Regions from separate parts of the Citrobacter enshiensis genome, predicted to be linked through region 3. Evidence: predicted binding sites of a transcription regulator. Region 3 holds the regulator's gene; each other region holds the start of a gene.

Region 1 (5,906 bases), 1.3 Mb from region 3:
GGCCAGCCTCCCGGTAAATGGGCCGAGCGAGGTGAATTCCAACAGACGCTCAAACGTTTTTTTTCTCGTCTCGCCGGTGACGCTGCGCAGATCGGCATAGAGGTTAAGGTTCTCCATGACGGTCAAATCTTCATACAGGCCAAATTTTTGCGGCATATAACCGAGCACGGCATGCAGCGCGCTGTCGTCGCGAATCGGATCAAACCCAATCACTGAAGCCTGGCCGCCGTCGGGCTTCAGTAGTCCCGCCAGCATCCGCATCAGGGTGGTTTTCCCGGCACCGTCCGGCCCCACCAGCCCCGTGACATAGCCCGCGTGAATCGTGCAGTCGAGCGGAGCCACGGCGCACTTTTCCATTCCCGCAAAGCGTTTAACCAGTCCGTTTAGCGTAATGACGGCGTCATTCATGCCGCGCCTCATTACCGAACTTCAGCGTCACCGGCATCCCCTGGCGTAACGCATCATCGGCATCCGTCACCACAATGCGCAGGCGATAGACCAGATCGGTGCGCAGATCCGGTGTCTCGACGGTTTTCGGGGTGAATTCTGCGGTCGGAGAAACAAAACCGATTTTGCCGTGATAGGGCTTATCGGGACGACCATCGGTATAGAGCAAAATTTCTCGACCCGGCGGTACCTGGCTCAGGTTACGCTCATCGACGTAAGCGCGAACCCAGACCGGACGCGTCAGCGAGAGGGTGAGAACCGTGCTGCCGGAATTCAGCATACTGCCCGGCTCCACGGCGCGGGTTAACAGCGTCCCGTCAGAGGGGGCGACCAGTGTGGTATCCCGCAAGTCGAGTTCGGCTTGCGCCAGTTGCGCCTGCGCCTGTTCAAGGCTGGCTTTCGCCTGGGCGATATCCTGTTGGCGGTTACCGGTGCGGTACTGGCTCAGTTTGTCCTGCGCTGATTTCAGCGTTGCCTGCGCCTGGTCACGGGAGGAGCGGGCGTTTTCCAGATCGTTGGCGGAGATCGTACGGCTTTTCCACAATCCCTGCTGACGTTGGTAAAAGTTCTGCGCGTAGTCAAAGGCGGCCTGCGCCTGTTTGACGGCGGCGGCGGCCTGGGCAATCTCTTCATCGCGATAGCCTGCCAGCATCAGATCATACTGCGCTTGCGCGACGGAAACGCCCGCTTTGGCCTGCATTAATGCGTTTTCATACGGCGCTTTATCGAGCGTGCCCAGCACCTGCCCGGAGGTGATGGTATCGCCTTCGTCAACCGCCAGTGAAGAGAGTCGGCCGCCGACGCGGAAGCTTAAATTGACGGTGCGAATGTCCACATTACCGTACAGCGTCAGCCCGTTATCCTGCCGACTTTGGTACCACCACGTTCCACCAGCAATCACGGCGACAAGCACCGCCACGGCCAGTCCGATAACGACGGGTTTCTTCATGAGTCCAGACTCCTTTGCGTTAAACCTTGCAGAATGAGATCGATATGACAGGTGATCGTCTGGTAAATCAGCGCGGTTTTCTCCTCATCAAATTGCGACCAGCCTGTGCGCTTGAGGATCGTTTCCTTCCCCAGGCGAAACGCCAGCACTTCCCCTAACAGAGCATGGGTATGCAAAATGGTTTGGGTATCTTCGGCATCACTGCCGGTATAGGCCGCAATCAGCCGCGTCAGATGGGTATGCAGTGGGGCGATAACCTGATGGTGTATCAGTTGATAGGCCGCCGTTGGGGAGAGCTGCTCGCGCGAGATGAATTTGCTGAGATTCACCGTGTCTTCCTGCGTCAGCAGCATAATCATGTTCTTACAGGCGCGCAGAATCAGCTCGCGCATCGCACCGCGATCGGGCTGCGGCTGGGCGAAGAGCTGTTCCGCCTCCTCGGCGTGGGGGCGAAACTGCCCGCCAATAAAGTCGGCAATCCACTGGGCGCAGGCGAGGTAGAGATCGTCCTTTGAGCCAAAATAGTAGGTAATGGCGGCGATATTCTGCCCGGCCTGTGCGGCGATATCCCGGGTGGTGGCATGCAGGCCATATTCACCGAACTGCGCAAGGGCAGCGGCAATCAGCTGGCTTTTTGCCTGTTCGCCTTTGGTCGTCATGGTTGAGGTATTCATGGCATGACCTAAGTATTAATCAATCGATTGATTAACATTATGACTGATTTTTCAGCTTGTCCAGTCCGGGCGTTATTTTGTTTCTTGTATGCTCCGGGATAATTTATGCGGTGCGTCACAAAAACTGCTACACTCCGCCCCTTCATGACATTGTGGTTTTTGTCATCTCTTTTTCGAGTATCTCCCTGAAAACTACACCGGGAACGGTCGGGGCGGTTCGGAGTAGTTATGTCTTTTGATTCCCTGGGTTTAAATCCTGATATTTTGCGCGCCGTTGCAGAGCAGGGCTATCGTGAACCTACCCCTATTCAGCAGCAGGCGATCCCTGCGGTGCTGCAAGGCCGCGACCTGATGGCCAGTGCGCAAACCGGTACGGGTAAAACGGCGGGCTTTACGCTGCCGCTGTTGCAACATCTTATTTCCAATGAACCGCATGCTAAGGTACGTCGCCCGGTACGTGCGTTGATTCTGACCCCGACCCGCGAACTGGCCGCGCAAATTGGCGAGAACGTACGGGATTACAGCAAATACCTGAACATTCGTTCGCTGGTGGTCTTCGGCGGGGTCAGCATCAACCCGCAGATGATGAAACTGCGTGGCGGCGTAGACGTGCTGGTGGCAACCCCAGGCCGTTTGCTCGATCTGGAACATCAAAACGCCGTCAAATTGGATCAGATTGAAATTCTGGTGCTGGATGAAGCTGACCGCATGCTGGACATGGGCTTTATCCACGACATTCGTCGCGTACTGGCTAAATTGCCTCCGAAACGTCAGAACCTGCTGTTTTCCGCGACCTTCTCCGACGACATCAAAGCGCTGGCTGAAAAACTGCTGCGTAATCCGCTGGAAATCGAAGTCGCGCGTCGTAACACGGCGTCCGAGCAGGTAACTCAGCACGTGCATTTCGTTGATAAGAAACGCAAACGTGAACTGTTGTCGCAGATGATTGGTCAGGGCGACTGGCGGCAGGTGCTGGTCTTCACCCGTACCAAACATGGCGCCAACCATCTGGCGGAACAGTTGAATAAAGACGGCATTCGTAGCGCGGCCATCCACGGCAATAAATCACAAGGGGCGCGTACGCGTGCGCTGGCTGATTTTAAATCCGGCGACATTCGTGTGCTGGTCGCCACGGATATCGCGGCGCGTGGACTGGATATTGAAGAACTGCCGCACGTGGTGAACTATGAATTGCCGAACGTGCCGGAAGATTACGTCCACCGTATCGGTCGTACCGGGCGTGCTGCGGCAACCGGTGAAGCGCTGTCGCTGGTCTGTGTTGATGAGCACAAGCTGCTGCATGACATCGAAAAACTGCTGAAAAAAGAGATCCCGCGTATCGCGATGCCGGGCTATGAGCCGGACCCTTCCATTAAAGCGGAGCCGATTCAAAATGGTCGCCAGCAGCAACGTGGTGGTGGCGGCGGCGGCGGTCGCGGCCGATCCCCACAGGGGCAAGGTCAGGGCGGTGCAGGCCGTGGTCAGCAGCAACCGCGTCGTTCAGAAGGTAGTGCGCCAAAAGCCGGGGCCAAACCTTCGCGCCGGTCAGGTGATGCGAAACCGGCAGGCGATAAGCCGCGCCCGCCACGCCGTCCGCGCAGACTGTCTTCCGCAGAGTAATGCAGTAAACGGGAAGCCCGACCGAATGGTCGGGTTTTTCTTTTTGCGACCCGTCTAAGAAAGTGCCACAATAGTGGCTGTTTATACAGTATTTCAGGTTTTCTCATGGCATTGACCGCCGCGCTAAAAGCGCAAATTGCTGCCTGGTATAAGGCGCTTCAGGAACAGATCCCCGACTTTATTCCCCGTGCGCCGCAGCGGCAGATGATTGCTGATGTTGCTAAAACGCTTGCCGGGGAAGACGGGCGGCATCTGGCGATTGAAGCGCCGACCGGCGTCGGGAAAACCCTCTCGTACCTGATCCCCGGTATCGCCATCGCGCGCGAAGAACAAAAAACGCTGGTGGTGAGTACCGCCAACGTCGCCTTGCAGGATCAGATTTACAGCAAAGACCTTCCCCTGCTGCGAAAAATTATTCCCGATCTCCGTTTTACCGCCGCGTTTGGGCGCGGGCGGTATGTGTGTCCGCGCAATCTGGCGGCGTTGGCCAGCACCGAACCTGACCAGCAGGATCTGCTGGCGTTTCTTGACGACGAACTCACACCGAACAATCAGGAAGAGCAAAAGCGCTGCGCCCGGCTGAAGGGCGATCTGGACAGTTACAAGTGGGATGGTTTACGCGATCATACCGATATCGCCATTGATGATTCACTGTGGCAGCGTCTGAGCACCGACAAAGCCAGCTGCCTCAACCGTAACTGCCACTATTACCGCGAATGTCCGTTCTTTGTGGCGCGCCGTGAGATTCAGGAAGCCGAAGTGGTGGTGGCAAACCATGCGCTGGTCATGGCGGCAATGGAGAGCGAAGCGGTCTTGCCGGATCCGAAAAATCTGCTGCTGGTGCTGGATGAAGGGCATCATCTGCCCGATGTCGCACGCGATGCGCTGGAAATGAGTGCTGAAATCACGGCGCCCTGGTATCGCTTGCAACTCGATCTGTTTACCAAACTGGTGGCGACCTGTCTGGAACAGTTTCGGCCGAAAACCACGCCGCCGCTGGCTAACCCTGAGCGTCTGAACGCGCACTGCGAAGAGCTGTATGAACTGATTGCCTCGCTGAACGCGATTCTGAATCTTTATATGCCCGCCACCCAGGAGGCAGAGCACCGCTTCTCAATGGGCGAATTGCCCGCAGAGGTGATGGAGATTTGTCAGCGGTTGGCGAAACTCACCGAAATGTTGCGCGGGCTGGCGGAACTGTTTCTCAACGATCTCTGCGAAAAAACCGGAACCCACGACATCGTACGTCTGCATCGGGTGATTTTGCAGATGAACCGTGCGTTGGGCATGTTCGAAGCGCAAAGTAAGCTGTGGCGTCTGGCGTCGCTGGCGCAATCGTCAGGCGCGCCGGTGTCCAAATGGGCCACCCGCGATACGCGCGACGGGCAAATGCATGTCTGGTTTCACTGTGTCGGCATTCGCGTCAGCGATCAGCTGGAAAGGCTGCTCTGGCGCAGCGTGCCGCATATTGTGGTGACATCAGCCACGCTACGTTCGCTGAACAGTTTCTCTCGCTTGCAGGAGATGAGCGGACTGAAAGAGAAAGCGGGCGACCGTTTCGTGGCCCTCGACTCGCCATTCAACCATGTTGAACAGGGGAAAATCGTCATCCCCCAAATGCAGTATGAGCCGCTTATTGATAACGAAGAGCAACATATTGCGGAGATGGCGGCCTATTTTCGTCAGGAGCTTGAGAGCAAAAAACACCAGGGCATGCTGGTATTGTTTGCCAGTGGCAGGGCGATGCAACGGTTTCTTGAGCATGTGACGGATTTACGCCTGCTGTTATTAGTTCAGGGCGATCAGCCGCGATACCGGCTGGTGGAGTCGCACCGCAAGCGGGTGGAAAATGGCGAACGCAGTGTGCTGGTGGGTCTGCAATCTTTTGCGGAAGGGTTGGATCTGAAAGGCGACTTGCTCACCCAGGTACATATTCACAAGATTGCTTTCCCGCCCATCGACAGTCCGGTGGTGATTACCGAAGGGGAGTGGTTGAAAAGCCTGAACCGTTACCCCTTTGAAGTGCAGAGTTTGCCCAGCGCGTCGTTTAATTTGATCCAGCAGGTGGGGCGATTGATCCGTAGCCACGGCTGCTGGGGAGAAGTGGTGATTTACGACAAGCGTCTGTTGACCAAAAATTATGGGAAGCGTTTACTGAATGCGTTACCCATTTTTCCGATAGAGCAACCTGTCGTGCCAGACGTTATAGTAAAAAC
Region 2 (5,906 bases), 1.3 Mb from region 3:
CAGCCATCACCGACAGAATTGTGATTCAGGAGATTCTGGAGGCCAGCGACATTCCGTATCGCCATGATCGTCAGTTGCTGCACTGCGCACTGGAGAAAGCGGTACAAGCGCTCGGTTAAATCGGTAGGCCTGATGGCGACGCTAACGCGTCTTATCAGGCCTACAGCGAAGTACCCTAAGACGCCGCAATAAACAATTCGCGTAACTGGTGCAACTGATCGCGGATCTGCGCGGCTTCTTCAAATTCCAGATTCTGCGCATGTTGCATCATTTGCCCCTCCAGCTCATGAATTTTTTGCTGCAATGCTTTCGGCGTCATGTCCAGCTCAACCACTTCAGACTTCGCCCCTGCGCGAGACTTCCCTCTCCCCTTCGCTTTTGTCTTCGCGATGTTCTGACCCAGCGCCAGAATATCGACCACTTTTTTGTTCAGCCCCTGCGGGATGATGCCGTGTTCTTCGTTGTACTGTTGTTGCTTCTCTCTGCGACGTTCCGTCTCGCCAATGGCCTTCGCCATCGACGCCGTGATTTTATCGCCGTAGAGAATGGCTTTGCCGTTAATATTGCGCGCCGCGCGCCCGATGGTCTGTATCAGCGAACGTTCAGAACGCAGGAAGCCCTCTTTGTCGGCATCGAGTATCGCTACCAATGAGACTTCCGGCATATCCAGCCCTTCACGCAACAGGTTGATCCCCACCAGCACGTCAAACTCGCCCAGACGCAGATCGCGAATAATTTCCATACGCTCAACGGTGTCGATATCGGAGTGCAGGTAGCGCACGCGTTCGCCGTGTTCTTCCAGATATTCCGTCAGGTCTTCCGCCATCCGTTTGGTCAGCGTGGTCACTAACACACGCTCGTTGATCGCCGCGCGAATACGAATTTCGGAAAGTAAATCATCTACCTGCGTCGTCACCGGACGGACTTCAATGACCGGATCCAGTAGCCCGGTTGGTCGCACCACCTGATCCACAACATCGTCACCGGATTTCTCCAGCTCATAGTTACCTGGCGTTGCGGAAACGTAGATGGTTTGTGGTGCCAGCGCTTCGAACTCTTCAAATTTCAGCGGACGGTTATCCAGCGCTGACGGCAAACGAAATCCGTACTCGACTAGCGTCTCTTTACGCGCTCTGTCGCCGCGGTACATCCCGCCAATCTGTGGAATCGTCACGTGGGATTCATCCACCACCAGCAGGCCGTCAGCAGGCAGATAGTCAAACAGCGTCGGCGGCGGCTCGCCCGGCCCGCGCCCGGAAAGATAACGGGAGTAGTTTTCGATACCGGAGCAATACCCCAGCTCGTTCATCATTTCCAGATCGAATTGGGTACGCTGTGTTAAACGCTGTTCTTCGAGCAGTTTGTTGTTCGCCAGCAGGTTTTTACGCCGCTCCGCCAGCTCGACTTTAATCTCTTCCATCGCCTGCACAATACGTTCACGCGGGGTGACGTAGTGCGTCTTAGGGTAGATGGTATAGCGCGTAATCGTTGACTCCACCTGCCCGGTCAACGGATCAAACAGCGACAAACGTTCCACCTCTTCATCGAACAATTCGACGCGTAGTGCGATGTCGTCAGACTCCGCCGGGAAAATGTCGATCACTTCGCCGCGCACACGGAACGTCCCGCGTTGGAAAGCCTGATCGTTTCGGGTGTATTGCAATTCCGCCAGACGGCGCAAAATGGCGCGCTGGTCGATGATCATCCCCACCGTCAGGTGCAGCATCATTTTCAGGTATAAATCGGGATCGCCCAGACCATAGATGGCGGAAACAGAGGCCACCACCACCACATCCCGCCGCTCCAGCAGCGCTTTGGTGGCCGACAGGCGCATCTGTTCAATGTGTTCGTTCACCGAGGCATCTTTCTCAATAAACGTGTCGGAACTGGGCACATAGGCTTCGGGCTGGTAGTAGTCGTAGTAAGAGACGAAATATTCCACCGAGTTCTCCGGGAAGAACTCTTTCATTTCGCCGTACAACTGCGCCGCCAGCGTTTTATTCGGCGCCAGCACCATTGTGGGGCGCTGCAAATCCGCAATCACGTTGGCAATGGTGAACGTTTTTCCTGAACCCGTGACGCCCAGCAAAGTCTGGTGCGCCAGACCATCTTCCAGCCCGACCTCCAGACGACGTATCGCCTCAGGCTGATCGCCAGAAGGTTTAAATGCGGAATTCAGTTTGAACGGTTTACTCATGAGCAGCTACCTGAAGGAATGGGCGGGCAGGTGTGTAATTTTACTCGGGATGGCTAAGATTGCCAGTAAAATATACTGGATGAAAAAACAGTAGCACGGTAAAGTATTTCTGTTACGCGAGCAAAAACCACGTCATCACAGTGCAAAATTTAGCCCCTGGCGAGATAAAAAACCACCCGATGTCGGTTATCCCCAGACCTATGACTTTTTTAACATTTGTCAAGCAGTGTAATACGCGTTTTATGGCAATCCATGACACTTTTCTTTCAGCCATTGCTTTTATTTAACATTCTGTTTTATAACGGATATTTCTTTAAGCCGTCTTTCGCATCAATTCAGCCGCAGGCCGCGTATTCTCTCGCTTACGTTATGTTTTCTAACTCTAATGCACAAGGTTATCCACAGGAATAGTGGATAACTGCTTCCAGCCCGTATGGACTGCCGCCTGGCAAAATCGACCTTCTGGTGATTTTCGTCAGACTAAAAAAAAATTATCGCTAATTTTTGATTTTTATCAGCTAACAGCACGACCCCACCCAGACGAGATCTTGCTCGCATTTTCACCATTTTGTTTATTGCACTGCTTTTACTGGTGGAACAACGTCTGCGGTTTATTCGCCGGGCCGCCGACCGCTTTTGCCTCCTGCACCGGGGACGCAACGTGGCGCAGGGGCAACTGACCCAGCGAAACAACAGGCTTCTTAATCAGTGGATAGCGCCAGTTCCAGAGCGCTGAGATCGAGGTAATGACCTGTCGGGGCGTATTCCGGCGACTCGGCCAGCCAGGGGATTTCCCCTAACAGCGGCGCCGGGATCACGCGCAATAACGTCGCCATATACTCCTGATGACGTTTCCCTGGCGGCGTCACGTCGTTGGCAACCCAGCCTGCGAGCGTCAAACCCGCGTGCTGTACCGCCTGCGCTGTCAGCATGGCATGGTTGATACATCCCAGTTTGACGCCCACCACCAGAATCACCGGCAGTTGCTCGGCCTGGACCCAGTCAGCAAAGGTCAGCGTCGTTGAGAGCGGCGTAAACCAGCCTCCTGCCCCCTCAACCAACACCCAGTCAGCCTCGGCTTCTAACGCCCGTAAACCGTCAGACATCACCGTCGCGAGAATGGGCCTTCCCTCATCGGCGCTGATAATATGCGGCGATGTCGGCTCGGCAAAGGTATATGGATTGATGTCCTGATATGCCAGCCTCAGAGTACTGTTGCGCTGTAATGCCTGCGCATCGCCGTTGCGTAAACCATCTGGCGTCATCTCACTGCCCGACGCCACAGGTTTGTAACCTACCGTACGGTATCCCCGCAGAGCGGCGGCCTGCAGTAGCGCACAACTGGCAACGGTTTTCCCGACTTCGGTGTCAGTCCCGGTGACAAAATAACGCTTAGTCACGTTCAATCACTCCCAAAAAAAGATGATAAGTCAGCGGGTATTTCCCCTGCTGTTGCGGCCAGGCCAGTTGCAGTTGCTGGAGCTGGCTGCGGGTGAGCACCCGCTGTTCGCGCCCTTCGTGCAGATGGGTCGCCCCAATACCTTTGAGTGAACGCATCGCGCTCAGCGCATCGTCAAACCAGAGCGTGATAGCCTGAATCCGGTGCCGGGCGCGCCAGTCACTCAGGGCGTTTTCGATGGCAACGCCGTCTAAAAAGTGGTTTGCATGCGCCCGATTGTCGACCGCCTGCCACGCCTGACGCAGCTCCGGCAACGACCCTTGCGCCAGGGTGGTAAACGCCACCTGTCCGCCGGGGCGTACCACGCGATACAGCTCCGACAACGCCTGGGGTAAATCACTGCACCATTGCACCGCAAGGTTGCTCCAGGCCAGATCGAAGCTCGCCGTGGGTTGCGAAATCGATTCAATATCCGCCATCAAATAATGATCTGCGGCCTGTTGACGACACGCCTCCTCGAGCATTTTCGCCGAGAGGTCGAGCGCCGTTACTTCGCAGCCCTGCGTTCGCCAGTAGCGGCTCATGCGTCCCGGCCCGCAACCGGCATCCAGTACCTGTGAAAACGCGCGATCCGGCAACAGCCCAAGTAACGCATCCGCGCTCTGGCGCTGCAGTTCGGCATGTTGTTCATACTGCGTCGCTGCTCGTCCGAACGCCGCCGCGATGGCCTGCTTATCAAACTGCGCCATGCAGCACCTCCAGCAAACGATCGATGTCCTGTTTTTCATGCGCCTGAGTCAGCGTCAAACGGAGCCGCGCGGTGCCCGCCGGAACGGTAGGCGGGCGGATCGCGCTCGCCCAGCATCCCTGACTGCGCAATGTTTCCGCCAGCTGTAATGCGCGCGCGTTATCACCGACGATCAGCGGCTGGATTGCACTGTGTGAAGGCGCCAGGGCGAACGCCGTGGTATCCACGCCCGCACGAAAATGTTCAATCAATGACGCCAGTTTTTCTCTGCGCTGGCGGCCTTCATCGCTACGGATCACCGCCAAAGCGGCGCGTAACGCCTGGGCCTGAGCGGGCGGCATACTGGTGCTGTAGATCAGGTGACAGGCAAACTGCAGCAGATACTCTGCCACACTGTCGGAACAGAGAATGGCCGCCCCGCTGACGCCAAACCCTTTGCCGAACGTCACCACCAGCAGTTCAGGTTTCACCTGCTGCTGCCAGCAACTCCCTCGCCCCTCATCACCGGTAACGCCAATACCGTGCGCATCATCCACCAGCAGCCACGCACGGTGCTGTTGCGCGGTACGCTGAATCTCGACAAGCGGCGCGCTGTCACCATCCATGCTGAATACCCCTTCGGTCACCACCAGTTGTTGACCAGACGTCGGGGCGGCCAGCAAACGCGACAGATGTTCAGGGTTGTTATGCGTAAAACGACGCAGTTGCGCCGGACTGAGGCTGGCGGCCTCCAGCAGTGATGCGTGGCTGAGCCGGTCGGCCACGATGCGATCGTCTTTTGCCATCAGTGCGGCAATGACGGCCTGGTTTGCCGCAAAACCGGAGATGAATAACAGCGCACGCGAATACCCCAGCCACTGCGCCAGCTCTTCCTCCAGCGCCTGATGGGCAACGGAATAGCCGCTGACATGACCCGAGCCGCCGCTTCCCACCCCAAAACGCTCCGCGCCTTGCTGCCAGGCGCAGATAATCTGCGGATGGTGACTCAGCCCCAGGTAGTCATTGCTGGAAAAATTGAGATATTGACGATCGCCTGCAGAGAGCCAGCGCCCGGCGCCCTGCACCACCGCGTGACGGCGGCGCAACGCATCGGCAGAACGACGCGCTGTCAGCGCATCGTCGATTTTTTGCTGCCAGGTCATACGGTTGCCGCGTTGTAGTAATCGTCAGTGTCCGGAGTTATCAGCGCCTGTTCGAGGCGTTGCTGCTGTTCGTTGTCACCGGCCAGCACGGCCGTTTGCTGCGGGTTCAGCCCCAGCTTACGGAACAACTGCAGGTCTTTATCCTCTTCCGGGTTTGGTGTGGTCAGCAGCTTACAGCCGTAGAACACCGAGTTTGCGCCCGCCATAAAGCACATTGCCTGGGTCTGTTCGTTCATCTGTTCACGGCCCGCGGAGAGACGTACAAACGAGGTGGGCATCATGATACGCGCCACCGCAATGGTGCGAATAAAATCAAACGCGTCTACGTCGTCATTATCAGCCAGCGGCGTCCCTTTCACCTTCACCAGCATGTTGATAGGCACGCTTTCCGGTGGTGTCGGCAGGTTGGCTAATTGCAGC
Region 3 (5,906 bases):
GCACTCAGTAGCCAGAAGGTGATGGCATAACGTTGCAGCGTTTCACGCGCGCCCGCTGCTAACAGTTGCAGCGTACGGGAATGCGCGGGGTTGATATTCAACTCGTCATTCTGGACGGTAATCAGCCCCTGACGCTGCATTTCGCTTACCAGCGCGTCGATGACGCCCGCCAGTTCATCCCGCTCCCAGCGCAGGAACAGTTCTGCTTTCAGCATCGGGTAGAGAATTTCAACATGCTCAAGCAGCGCGTCGCGGGAGATGCGGCGATGCTGTGTCACGATGGCCGCCATCAGTGAAGGCAGAACCAGCATATGCGCAATGTTGTTGCGATAGTAAGTCATCAGTACCGCCTGCTCGCGCGGAAGAATGATGATATCGCCGATGGTATCTTTCTCGACCTCGAACTTGTTCATTTGCAGCGCGTGGTCAATCAGCGCGCTGGCGCTGACCGAAGGAACCGTAGAGTCGGTGGAATACGGGACATTGCGCATCAGATCCAGATAACACTCGAGCTGCTCCGTCAGTTGCTCACGCGTTAACGAACGCTGACGGGATGCGAGCAACGCGGTGCAACACAGGTTCATGGCGTTTGCCGCGCCCGCTTTGTTAATGCGGACCATCAACTCAGCAGCGATACCATTGACCGTTGGCGTCAGCCAGGCGGGACGCACGGCTTCGATCGGATCGATAGATTCACGCCACTCAGGAACATGCTGATTCAGGTACGTCATCAACGGCATCGGTTCGCCAAAGTTGACGTAGCCCTGACCCAGATTACGCAGCTTGCTCAAGCCACGCAGCATTTGCGGCAGGCTCTCTTTTTCTTTCGTCGCGCCACGCAACTCTTTGGCGTAGGTTCCCACTTCCATCACGTGCTCGTAACCGATGTAAATGGGTACCAGAGTGATCGGACGCGTACCGCCGCGCAGCATCGCCTGAATGGTCATCGACAGGGTGCCGGTTTTCGGATCCAGCAGACGGCCGGTACGGGAACGCCCGCCTTCCACAAAATATTCAACGGAGTAACCACGGCTAAACAGCTCGCCGAGATATTCGCGGAAGACGGTGGAGTAGAGTTTGTTGCCCTTAAAGGTTCGACGAATAAAGAACGCGCCCAGGCGGCGGAAAATCGGGCCAGCTGGCCAGAAGTTCAGGTTGATACCGGCAGCGATATGCGGCGGCACCAGCCCCTGATGATAGAGTACGTACGAGAGCAACAGATAGTCCATATGGCTGCGGTGGCAGGGCACATAGACGATTTCATGCCCATCGTGCGCCAACTGGCGTACACGCTCTGCGTTATGGACATTGATCCCCTGATACAGTCGGTTCCAGGTGAAACCCAGAATGCGGTCGGTCAGGCGGATCATCTCGTAGGAGAAGTTGGCGGCAATCTCTTCCATCAGCGCAATAGCGTTCTGCTGCGCTTTTTCATGAGAGATTTTTTTGCTGCGCGCTTCGTCTTCTACCGCGCGAGCAATGGCTTTTGACGCCAGCAACTTGTTAAACAGATCCTGTCGGGCAGGCAGACGCGGACCGACCGCCGCCAGACGCTGACGGGCGAAATGCATTCGCGCCACACGCGCCAGTTTTTGGGCAATAATTTTGTCGGTTCCGTGCTCGTCAGCCATCCGTCGTAAGGAAACGGAAGGCGAGAAGCGGACAAAACTATCGCGTCCCAGCCAGGAGACGGCAAAGAATTTCTGTACGCCGTTCAGCATACGCAGAGGGGGATTTACCTCACCCTTTTCACGCCCCGGAGAGCGGCCGAACATCACCGATACCGGCACCATCTGTACATCCAGGTCTGGATTACTGCGGTGAAGGTCGAGGTAATTGTGAAAGAGTTTGATCGACTCTTCTTTCGGCGTGTAGTAGGTGAATACGCGCGGGCCGCCGTGAATAAACACATAACGCGGCAGCAGAGTTCCGTCGATCTCCAACGGCTCTAACGGGTCGGGGAGATCGTGCGCCAGGCATTGGGCGCGCAGCGTCAGCAAGTCCGCTTTTGAGTTGTACGGTAAAACGTACATAATGGGACGAGATGTATCGAGCCCCAATTCCGGAGCGGGTTCCGCTGGAATAGACTTGCTTTTTACCAGTACGCTTAATGGTAAATTCAGTAATTTGTAGTAAATTCGTGGCCAGCCAGACATAAACGATGTAAAGCCTCTGGTTAATAATGCAAATGCGCTGCAAGGATATCAGAAAGTCTAGCGAATTTCTGGTGTATCCCGTCATACTTCGCGCCGCTGTAACCCGAATTTCGTGGGTTAACGATATAATGTCATTGACGCTGATAATGCAAAAAGGTTCTTTTGATGGCCAATAATACCACTGGACTTACCCGAATTATTAAAGCTGCTGGTTATTCCTGGAAAGGTTTTCGTGCTGCATGGATTAATGAAGCAGCATTTCGTCAGGAAAGTGTTGCTGTACTGCTGGGGGTAGCGATTGCCTGCTGGCTGGATGTGGATGCCATCACGCGTGTTTTGTTGATTGGTTCTGTCATGTTGGTGATGATAGTGGAAATCCTCAACAGCGCGATTGAGGCAGTGGTTGACCGCATTGGCTCTGAATACCATGAGCTTTCCGGGCGGGCGAAGGATATGGGGTCGGCGGCAGTATTGCTGTCGATCTTTGTCGCGATGATCACCTGGGGAATCCTGCTGTGGTCGCATTTTCGATAAGGGTTCCATAATCCGATAAATCTCTTGTTTTTTGTGCTGTTTGTGGTTCCAAAATCGCCTTTAACTGTATATACTCACAGCATAACTGTATATACACCCAGGGGGCGGAATGAAAGCGTTAACGGCCAGGCAGCAAGAGGTGTTCGATCTCATTCGGGATCACATCAGCCAGACAGGCATGCCACCGACGCGTGCGGAGATCGCGCAGCGTTTGGGGTTCCGTTCCCCAAATGCGGCTGAAGAACACCTGAAAGCGCTGGCACGTAAAGGCGTCCTTGAGATTGTCTCCGGTGCTTCTCGCGGTATCCGTCTGCTGGTGGAAGAAGAAGAGGGGCTGCCTTTAGTGGGCCGCGTGGCGGCAGGGGAACCCCTTCTGGCACAGCAGCATATTGAAGGCCACTATCAAGTCGACCCGTCGCTGTTTAAACCTAATGCCGATTTCCTGCTGCGCGTCAGCGGTATGTCGATGAAAGATATTGGGATTATGGACGGCGATTTGCTGGCGGTACACAAAACCCAGGACGTGCGTAACGGCCAGGTGGTCGTGGCGCGTATTGACGATGAAGTCACCGTAAAACGCCTGAAAAAACAGGGCAATAAAATCGAGCTTCTGCCAGAGAACAGTGAATTCAAACCGATCGTGGTTGACCTGCGCGAGCAAAACTTCACGATTGAAGGGCTGGCGGTCGGTGTCATCCGCAACGGTGAGTGGTTGTAATATTGTTTTGATACAGTGGCGCATCTCGCGCCACTGTTTGTTTTAACTCCTGCTCAGGCTTTCCTGCATGCCTTTCTTTACCTCTTCCGACAAAGCGCTCTGGCGTCTCGCGTTACCGATGATCTTCTCCAATATCACCGTTCCCTTGCTGGGACTGGTGGATACTGCGGTCATTGGGCATCTGGACAGCCCTGTGTATCTGGGCGGCGTTGCCGTGGGCGCAACGGCAACCAGTTTTCTCTTTATGCTGTTGCTCTTCTTACGCATGAGCACCACCGGGCTGACGGCTCAGGCGTTTGGCGCCAAAAACCCCCAGGCACTGGCGCGCGCGCTGGTGCAGCCACTGATTCTGGCGCTGGGAGCGGGGGCCTTAATCGCGTTGTTCCGTACGCCAGTAATCGATCTTGCATTGCATATCGTCGGTGGAAATGAAGCGGTGCTGGTACAGGCGCGACGTTTTCTGGAGATCCGCTGGCTGAGCGCCCCGGCATCGCTGGCGAACCTGGTTCTGCTTGGCTGGTTGTTGGGCGTTCAGTATGCCCGTGCGCCGGTGATCCTGCTGGTTGTCGGCAACATCCTCAATATTGTGCTCGATCTGTGGCTGGTGATGGGCTTGCATATGAACGTGCAGGGCGCAGCACTGGCGACGGTGATCGCAGAATATGCCACGTTGCTGCTTGGCCTGATGATGGTGCGCAAGGTTCTTCCTCTGCGCGGCGTGTCGTCCATGATGCTGAAACACGCCTGGCGGGGGAATTTCCGCCGCTTGCTGGCGCTTAACCGGGACATCATGCTGCGCTCGTTGCTGTTGCAACTGTGCTTCGGTGCGATCACGGTTCTGGGCGCGCGGCTGGGCAGCGACATCATTGCGGTGAACGCTGTTCTGATGACCCTGCTGACCTTTACCGCCTATGCCCTTGATGGATTTGCTTATGCTGTCGAAGCGCATTCCGGGCAGGCGTATGGCGCGCGTGACGGCAGCCAGTTGCTGGATGTCTGGCGTGCTGCATGTCGGCAGTCAGGGATTGTGGCGCTGCTCTTTGCCCTCGTTTATGCCCTGGCGGGCGAGCACATCATCGCGCTGCTGACGTCGTTGCCGCAAATTCAACTTTTGGCCGATCGCTACCTTATCTGGCAGGTGGTGTTGCCGTTAATCGGTGTCTGGTGTTATTTGCTGGATGGCATGTTTATCGGGGCGACGCGTGCGGCGGAAATGCGCAACAGTATGGCCGTTGCGGCGCTGGGATTTGCCCTCACGCTGTGTGCGTTGCCCTGGCTCGGCAATCATGGACTGTGGCTGGCGTTAGCCGTTTTTCTGGCGCTTCGTGGACTCTCGTTGGCCTGGATCTGGCGACGTCACTGGCGGCATGGAACCTGGTTTGCCCGAGCGTGATGGTTAAAAGTTCCGAATATCAAAATGAACATGGGATCACTGACTACAATTAATCTCACGTCCAGCAGAAAACGTAGTGTATTTGGGCGAAGCAATATCGCTAATCACCACTAATCATGAGGACTCGATGATGAATAAAGACGAAGTCAGCGGTAACTGGAAACAGTTCAAAGGGAAAGTGAAAGAGCAATGGGGCAAGCTGACCGATGATGATATGACGGTCATTGAAGGTAAGCGCGACCAGTTGGTCGGTAAGGTCCAGGAACGTTACGGTTACGCCAGAGACAAGGCGGAAAAGGAAGTGAGCGACTGGGAAACGCGTAATAAATACCGCTGGTAATCAGCCGCGGTGACCCGAAAGTACAAGGATGTACAGTCCATTGGGCGGTTTTGCCGCCCAACCTGCTTAACGCGGTTTTTTCTTCACCAGAATCGAATGATCGTGCTGGCACTCATCAGGATGGCGACACGCTTCAACTTCAACGCACGCCGGGCATAACCCGTGCGCTTCAATCACGTTATGACGCAGGGCAAAGCCCATTTTTGCCGCCAGCGTATGCATAATATCTTCCACGCCCTCGGTGCTTTCTTCTTTCACCACGCCGCACCGGTCACAAATGAACATGGCTGAACTATGGGTCGGCTGATCGAACAGATGGCAGAGCACATAGCTATTGGTGGATTCGACCTTGTGAACAAAGCCCTGCTCGAGCAAAAAATCGAGCGCACGGTACACCGTAGGCGGCTTGGCCTGCGGTTCAGTTTCACGTAGCAGGTCCAACAGATCATAGGCGCTGATGGCCCCTTGTTGCAGGCTCATCAAACGCAACACTTCGAGGCGCTGAGGAGTGAGTCGCACATTGCGCTGCGCACAGAGTTTCTCAGCTTGCGCCAATAGGTCTTGTGTTGTGATCTTTTCCATTTGGCACCCCGGAGTACGTGAAACGTTAATCCCTTACTTTATCATGTTCTTCTTAAAACACCGAGATCCCCCGCGGTGTGCTATACCTGACGCATTGCACACTGGAAAACCAAAATGAAAAGACCTGATTGCATTCGTCACTGGCGCGACGCAGAAGGCGCCGATGACTCTACCTATCCTGAT
Region 4 (5,906 bases), 670 kb from region 3:
ATAAGCTTACGCGGTGATAGAACAGTACACCGAGCAGAACAACTGTTGCGAGAATACTCAAAATCATCATAACGAAAAGCTCCCTTTCTTGTAGGAGGTCTGACCACTTGTGATGATATGGTTGTAGTGGATGTCATTTCTTTTAGCAATATTTTTACAAAATAATTACAACAAAGCTCACATTGTTGCCGTTTTCTCCGGCACAAAAAATCAAAAGACAGGGGGCTTCCGGTGGCCTGGACTTCTCGCTTTCTGTGGTATCCGGTACACTGCATCCTGTCATTTACATTTATGCTGAAGGATATCCTCATGTACCAGGATCTTATTCGTAACGAACTGAACGAAGCGGCGGAAACGCTGGCTAATTTTTTAAAAGATGATGCCAATATTCACGCCATTCAGCGCGCAGCGGTCCTGCTGGCAGACAGTTTCAAAGCGGGCGGCAAGGTACTTTCCTGTGGTAACGGCGGCTCCCATTGCGATGCAATGCATTTTGCTGAAGAGTTGACCGGTCGTTATCGTGAAAACCGCCCGGGTTATCCGGCCATTGCTATCTCTGATGTCAGCCATATCTCCTGCGTCAGTAACGATTTTGGTTACGATTATGTCTTCTCCCGCTACGTTGAAGCCGTTGGGCGCGAAGGTGATGTTCTGCTGGGGATCTCCACGTCAGGAAATTCAGGCAACGTGATCAAGGCGATTGCTGCGGCGCGTGAAAAGGGAATGAAAGTCATCACCCTGACCGGTAAAGACGGCGGCAAAATGGCGGGCAGTGCGGATATCGAAATCCGCGTACCGCATTTTGGCTATGCTGATCGTATCCAGGAAATCCATATCAAAGTTATCCATATCCTGATTCAGTTAATCGAAAAAGAGATGGTTAAATAAATCTTCGCTGGGGGCGTTGTGCCCCCGCTGTTGTAGAGGTGAAGTATGTGCGAACTGCTCGGGATGAGCGCCAATGTGCCCACCGATATCTGTTTTAGTTTCACCGGGCTGGTTCAGCGTGGTGGAGGAACCGGGCCGCATAAAGACGGCTGGGGAATTACCTTCTATGAGGGTAAAGGCTGTCGCACCTTCAAAGATCCGCAACCCAGCTTTAATTCTCCCATTGCGAAACTGGTGCAAGACTACCCGATTAAATCGTGTTCCGTGATTGCGCATATTCGTCAGGCGAATCGTGGGGAAGTGGCGCTGGAAAATACCCACCCTTTTACGCGTGAGTTGTGGGGGAGAAACTGGAGTTACGCCCACAACGGGCAACTCAACGGGTATAAATCTCTTGAGACCGGCAATTTCCGCCCCATCGGCGAAACTGACAGCGAAAAGGCGTTTTGCTGGCTGTTACACAAACTGACCGCCCGCTACCCGCGAACGCCGGGCAATATGACGTCAGTCTTTAAATATATTGCCGCGCTGGCAGGGGAATTACGCGAGAAGGGCGTCTTTAACATGCTGCTGTCAGACGGGCGCTATGTGATGGCGTTCTGTTCAACGAATTTATACTGGATCACGCGTCGTGCGCCGTTTGGCGTGGCGACATTGTTAGATCAGGACGTTGAGATCGACTTTAGCTCGGAAACCACACCCAATGATGTGGTCACCGTGATTGCCACCCAACCGCTGACAGGGAATGAAGCCTGGCAAAAGATCATGCCAGGCGAATGGCGATTATTTTGTCTCGGGGAGCGCGTAGTTTGATGCCAGTTGCGGCTGGACCACTTCGTGGCTCAACGGCTTGCTGACCACGTAACGGCCACCGGTAACCGAAATAGTCGGTGGTTTGCGGGTCTGTTCAAAGTAATCGTATCCCGGTTTTAACTGCGCCCAGAAATCTTTGTAATAGGAGTACTTATGGCGCTCCATGTTTGCATCGGTCATGCGGAACGGGTAAATGCTGACCTGAACGCTGGACTGGCCGAAGACCAGAGCGCCGGTGACAAACTGGAAAATCTCATCAATACTGCTATCGGTCATGGCATAACAGCCGACGGAAACGCAGGCACCGTGAATCATCAAATATTTCCCTTCATAACCGTGAGCGCGGTCATAAGCATTGGGGAAACCGATATTGATGGCTTTGTAGAAGCGGCTGTCCGGTTTGAGCTGACTGCGCTGAACGCTGTAGAAGCCTTCAGGACTTTTGAAGTCGCCCTGGCGTTGTTTAGGGCCTAATCCACCGGAATAGTTACAAATTTTGTAGCTGTCGAGCAATTGATACTGCTCGCCCATCTTGACGTAGAGATCAAGGGTGCGCTCTTCTTTGAAGATCTGAATATAGACCGGCGACCCCATCAACTGTTGCTTATACTCTTTGCTGACTGGCATGGTTGGGCTGCTGCTGCTCAGCAAACCGGCGAATGAGACGCACGGGATCAAAAGCATCGCAATAAATAATGCGATTTTACGCATACTGCTTTTTCCTTGATAAAACGGTTACACATGCCAGAACGGCAAAAAGAGTCCCCAAATCGGACTAATCTGGATTTGGAGCGCTCACATTAGCACCACGGAAGTTTTTCGCAAGTCTCTCGTGCTGCGTTTACAATTTAGTATTCCTTTATATAAGACACTAAAGGAAAGTTCAGTCGGAAACGGACGGATTTACTCTCTTTTTATTGCTCATTAATACTGTATACTTAAACAGTAATATGCGTGGGAGAGGGGAGATGCGTAAAATCATACATGTCGATATGGACTGCTTTTTCGCTGCGGTTGAAATGCGCGACAACCCTGCGCTGCGCGATATTCCGGTTGCTATCGGCGGCAGTCGTGAGCGCCGGGGAGTGATCAGCACCGCGAACTATCCGGCGCGTAAATTTGGTGTGCGTAGCGCCATGCCCACCGGAATGGCGCTTAAACTGTGCCCTCATCTCACGTTATTGCCGGGGCGCTATGAGGCTTATAAAGAGGCCTCTCGCCAAATTCAGGCGATCTTCTCGCGTTATACCTCGTTGATCGAACCGCTTTCGCTGGATGAGGCCTATCTGGATGTTACCGACAGCACCCACTGCCAGGGTTCCGCCACGCTGATTGCCCAGGAAATTCGTCAGACGATCTTTAACGAGCTGCAATTGACGGCCTCTGCGGGAATTGCCCCGGTGAAATTCCTGGCTAAAATCGCCTCCGATCTCAATAAACCGAATGGGCAATATGTGATTGCTCCCACCGATGTGCCTGCTTTTCTCAAAACGTTGCCGCTGGCAAAAATTCCGGGAGTCGGGAAGGTGTCTGCCGCCAAACTGGAGTCGATGGGGCTACGCACCTGTGGGGATGTGCAGTGCTACGATCTGGCGATGTTACTCAAACGCTTCGGCAAGTTTGGTCGGGTGCTGTGGGAGCGCAGTCAGGGCATTGATGAGCGGGATGTGAACAATGAACGGCTGCGTAAATCGGTAGGCGTTGAGCGTACGCTGGCTGAAGATATTCATGAGTGGACCGAGTGCGAGGCGATCATTGAACGACTGTATCCTGAACTCGAACGACGTCTGACAAAGGTAAAACCGGATTTGCTCATCGCCCGCCAGGGCATCAAATTAAAGTTTAATGATTTTCAGCAGACCACGCAGGAACATGTCTGGCCGCGGTTAAATAAAGAAGACCTGATCGCCACGGCCAGAAAAACCTGGGACGAACGTCGGGGCGGACGCGGCGTCCGGCTGGTCGGATTACACGTGACGCTGCTGGATCCGCAACTGGAAAGACAACTGCTGCTGGGACTTTAATAATGACGATTGACGTATGCATTCGGGAATACCACCCTGATGATTTCGATGCGCTGTGCGAGATTTTCCTCAGTGCTATCAAGGAGATCGCTAGCCAGGATTACTCGCCGGAACAGATAGCCGCGTGGGCGCAAATTGATGAGATTGCCTGGCACCGAAAACTGCTGCAATCGGAGGGGCTGGTGGCGGTTTGCCAGCAGAGAATTGTGGGATTCATCACGGCCAGACAGGATTATATCGACCTGCTATTTGTCTCACCGATCGCACAACGCCAGGGCGTCGCGACCCGTTTGCTTCACCATCTGGAACAACGGCACCCTGACACGGCTTTTCGGGTCGAGGCCAGCATCACCGCAAGACCATTTTTTATTGGGCAAGGTTATCAGATAGTCAAACAGCAACAGGTAGAGGCGAGAGGTGCGGTTTTTACCAATTTCGTCATGCGAAAAGCCGCGATGTGAATACTGCCCGGTAAGCGGAACCTACCGGGCAGGAGAGCAACTTACTTAGTCGGAATCGCTTTCAGCAGTTCGGTCAGCAGGGTCCAGTAGTGACCCACGCTTTCGATATGAACCTGTTCATCCGGGGAGTGCGGACCGGTAATGGTTGGCCCAATAGAAACCATGTCCATATCCGGGTACGGTTTCTTAAACAGACCGCATTCCAGACCGGCGTGAATGATCTGGATGTTCGGCGTCTTGTTAAACAGACGCTGATAGGTTTCACGCACGAGGTGCATAACCGGGGAGTTTGCATCCGGCTGCCAGCCTGGGTAGCCGCCTTTCGCCTGCGTTTTCGCGCCAGCCAGTTTGCCCAGAGAATCCAGCATGCTGACCACGTAGTCTTTGCCGCTGTCGATCAGCGAGCGGATCAGGCAGTGGATTTCCACGTTGTCGTCGGTCATGGTAACCACACCCACGTTCAGGGAGGTTTCGACGACGCCTTTCGCCACGTCGGAATTACGGATCACGCCGTTTGGCGTGGCGTTCAACAGACGGATGAAGCCATCGCGAGAGGAAGTGGTCAGCGCCGCTTTCTCGGTGGCAACGGCATCCAGCAGAACAACCAGATTTTTCTCTTTTGCCGCCAGCTCATTTTTCAGGATTTCCTGATAAGTGTTCGCCAGGGTTTTCAGGGCATCGACTTTATCAGCGGCAACGGCAACGGTAGCAAAGGCTTCACGCGGGATAGCGTTACGCAGAGTACCGCCGTTGAAATCGACCAGACGCAGATCTAACTCTTCAGCATGGCCCGCCAGGAAGCGAACCAGAAGCTTGTTGGCGTTGCCAAGACCGACGTGGATTTCGCCGCCGGAGTGACCGCCTTTCAACCCTTTTAAGGTCAGTTTGAAGCTCTGGAAACCCGCCGGAACCGCTTCACGGGTCAGTGGCAGGTTAGAAGTGAAGTCGATACCACCGGCGCATCCCATGTAGATCTCACCTTCTTCTTCGGAGTCGGTGTTGATCAGAATGTCTGCCTGCAGCCAGTTCGCCTGGAGGCCAAATGCGCCATCCATACCCGCTTCTTCGGTCATGGTCAGCAGCACTTCCAGCGGGCCGTGCGCCACAGTATCATCGGCGAGCACCGCCAGAGCGGAAGCCATACCAATGCCGTTATCTGCCCCAAGCGTAGTGCCGCGCGCTTTCACCCATTCGCCGTCGATATACGGCTGAATAGGATCTTTGGCGAAGTCGTGTACGGTGTCGTTGTTCTTCTGCGGTACCATATCGAGGTGCGCCTGCAGAACAACCGGCTTGCGGTCTTCCATCCCTGCAGTGGCAGGTTTACGGATCAGGATATTCCCGACCTGATCGCGCTCTACGTGCAAGCCTTTCTCTTTTGCCCAGCCGACAATGTGCTCAGCGAGTTGTTCTTCATGGTAAGAAGGATGAGGAATAGAACAAATTTTTGCAAAAATATCCCACAACGGTTGTGGAGATAATTGAGACAGTTCAGACACGATGAGTCTCCTTGGCGATGTCCTGCGAAACTTTCTTGCAGGCCACAGGGTTAGCAGAATAAAAAACACCACAAGTCAGGCTTGCGAGATGCAATTGAGAATACCACTTTATCCGGCGGCGGGTAGTAGAAAGCACGTAAAAGAGGGGCGGATTCAGCGAAACACTGGTTTTTAGCGCGTCAGATCTCTATAATCTCGCGCAACCTATTTCCCCCTCGAAC

What was found. Region 3 encodes LexA, which represses DNA repair genes until DNA is damaged. Its sites were predicted from a motif close to TNCTGTATGTACATACAGNA; they were not measured.
Region 1: the regulator LexA is predicted to act here: its motif matches at 3,762-3,781, upstream of dinG (ATP-dependent DNA helicase DinG).
Region 2: the regulator LexA is predicted to act here: its motif matches at 2,271-2,290, upstream of uvrB (excinuclease ABC subunit UvrB).
Region 4: the regulator LexA is predicted to act here: its motif matches at 2,630-2,649, upstream of dinB (DNA polymerase IV).

The regions. Positions count from the first base shown of each region.
Region 1 is NZ_CP119862.1:3,238,067-3,243,972, reverse strand. It holds gene P2W74_RS15590 (ATP-binding cassette domain-containing protein) at 1-408, opposite strand, end outside; gene hlyD (secretion protein HlyD) at 401-1,396, opposite strand; gene cecR (transcriptional regulator CecR) at 1,393-2,070, opposite strand; gene rhlE (ATP-dependent RNA helicase RhlE) at 2,299-3,690, shown strand; gene dinG (ATP-dependent DNA helicase DinG) at 3,796-5,906, shown strand, end outside.
Region 2 is NZ_CP119862.1:3,255,708-3,261,613, forward strand. It holds gene yvcK (uridine diphosphate-N-acetylglucosamine-binding protein YvcK) at 1-119, shown strand, start outside; gene uvrB (excinuclease ABC subunit UvrB) at 176-2,197, opposite strand; partial or broken gene P2W74_RS15665 (ABC transporter ATP-binding protein) at 2,781-2,933, shown strand; gene bioD (dethiobiotin synthase) at 2,899-3,597, opposite strand; gene bioC (malonyl-ACP O-methyltransferase BioC) at 3,590-4,345, opposite strand; gene bioF (8-amino-7-oxononanoate synthase) at 4,332-5,486, opposite strand; gene bioB (biotin synthase BioB) at 5,483-5,906, opposite strand, start outside.
Region 3 is NZ_CP119862.1:4,520,334-4,526,239, reverse strand. It holds gene plsB (glycerol-3-phosphate 1-O-acyltransferase PlsB) at 1-2,156, opposite strand, end outside; gene P2W74_RS21540 (diacylglycerol kinase) at 2,322-2,690, shown strand; gene lexA (transcriptional repressor LexA) at 2,800-3,408, shown strand; gene dinF (MATE family efflux transporter DinF) at 3,476-4,801, shown strand; gene P2W74_RS21525 (CsbD family protein) at 4,932-5,141, shown strand; gene zur (zinc uptake transcriptional repressor Zur) at 5,208-5,723, opposite strand; gene P2W74_RS21515 (cupin domain-containing protein) at 5,838-5,906, shown strand, end outside.
Region 4 is NZ_CP119862.1:3,852,798-3,858,703, reverse strand. It holds gene fadE (acyl-CoA dehydrogenase FadE) at 1-70, opposite strand, end outside; gene lpcA (D-sedoheptulose 7-phosphate isomerase) at 310-888, shown strand; gene P2W74_RS18385 (class II glutamine amidotransferase) at 934-1,701, shown strand; gene dpaA (peptidoglycan meso-diaminopimelic acid protein amidase) at 1,672-2,412, opposite strand; gene dinB (DNA polymerase IV) at 2,670-3,725, shown strand; gene P2W74_RS18370 (GNAT family N-acetyltransferase) at 3,728-4,186, shown strand; gene pepD (cytosol nonspecific dipeptidase) at 4,228-5,685, opposite strand.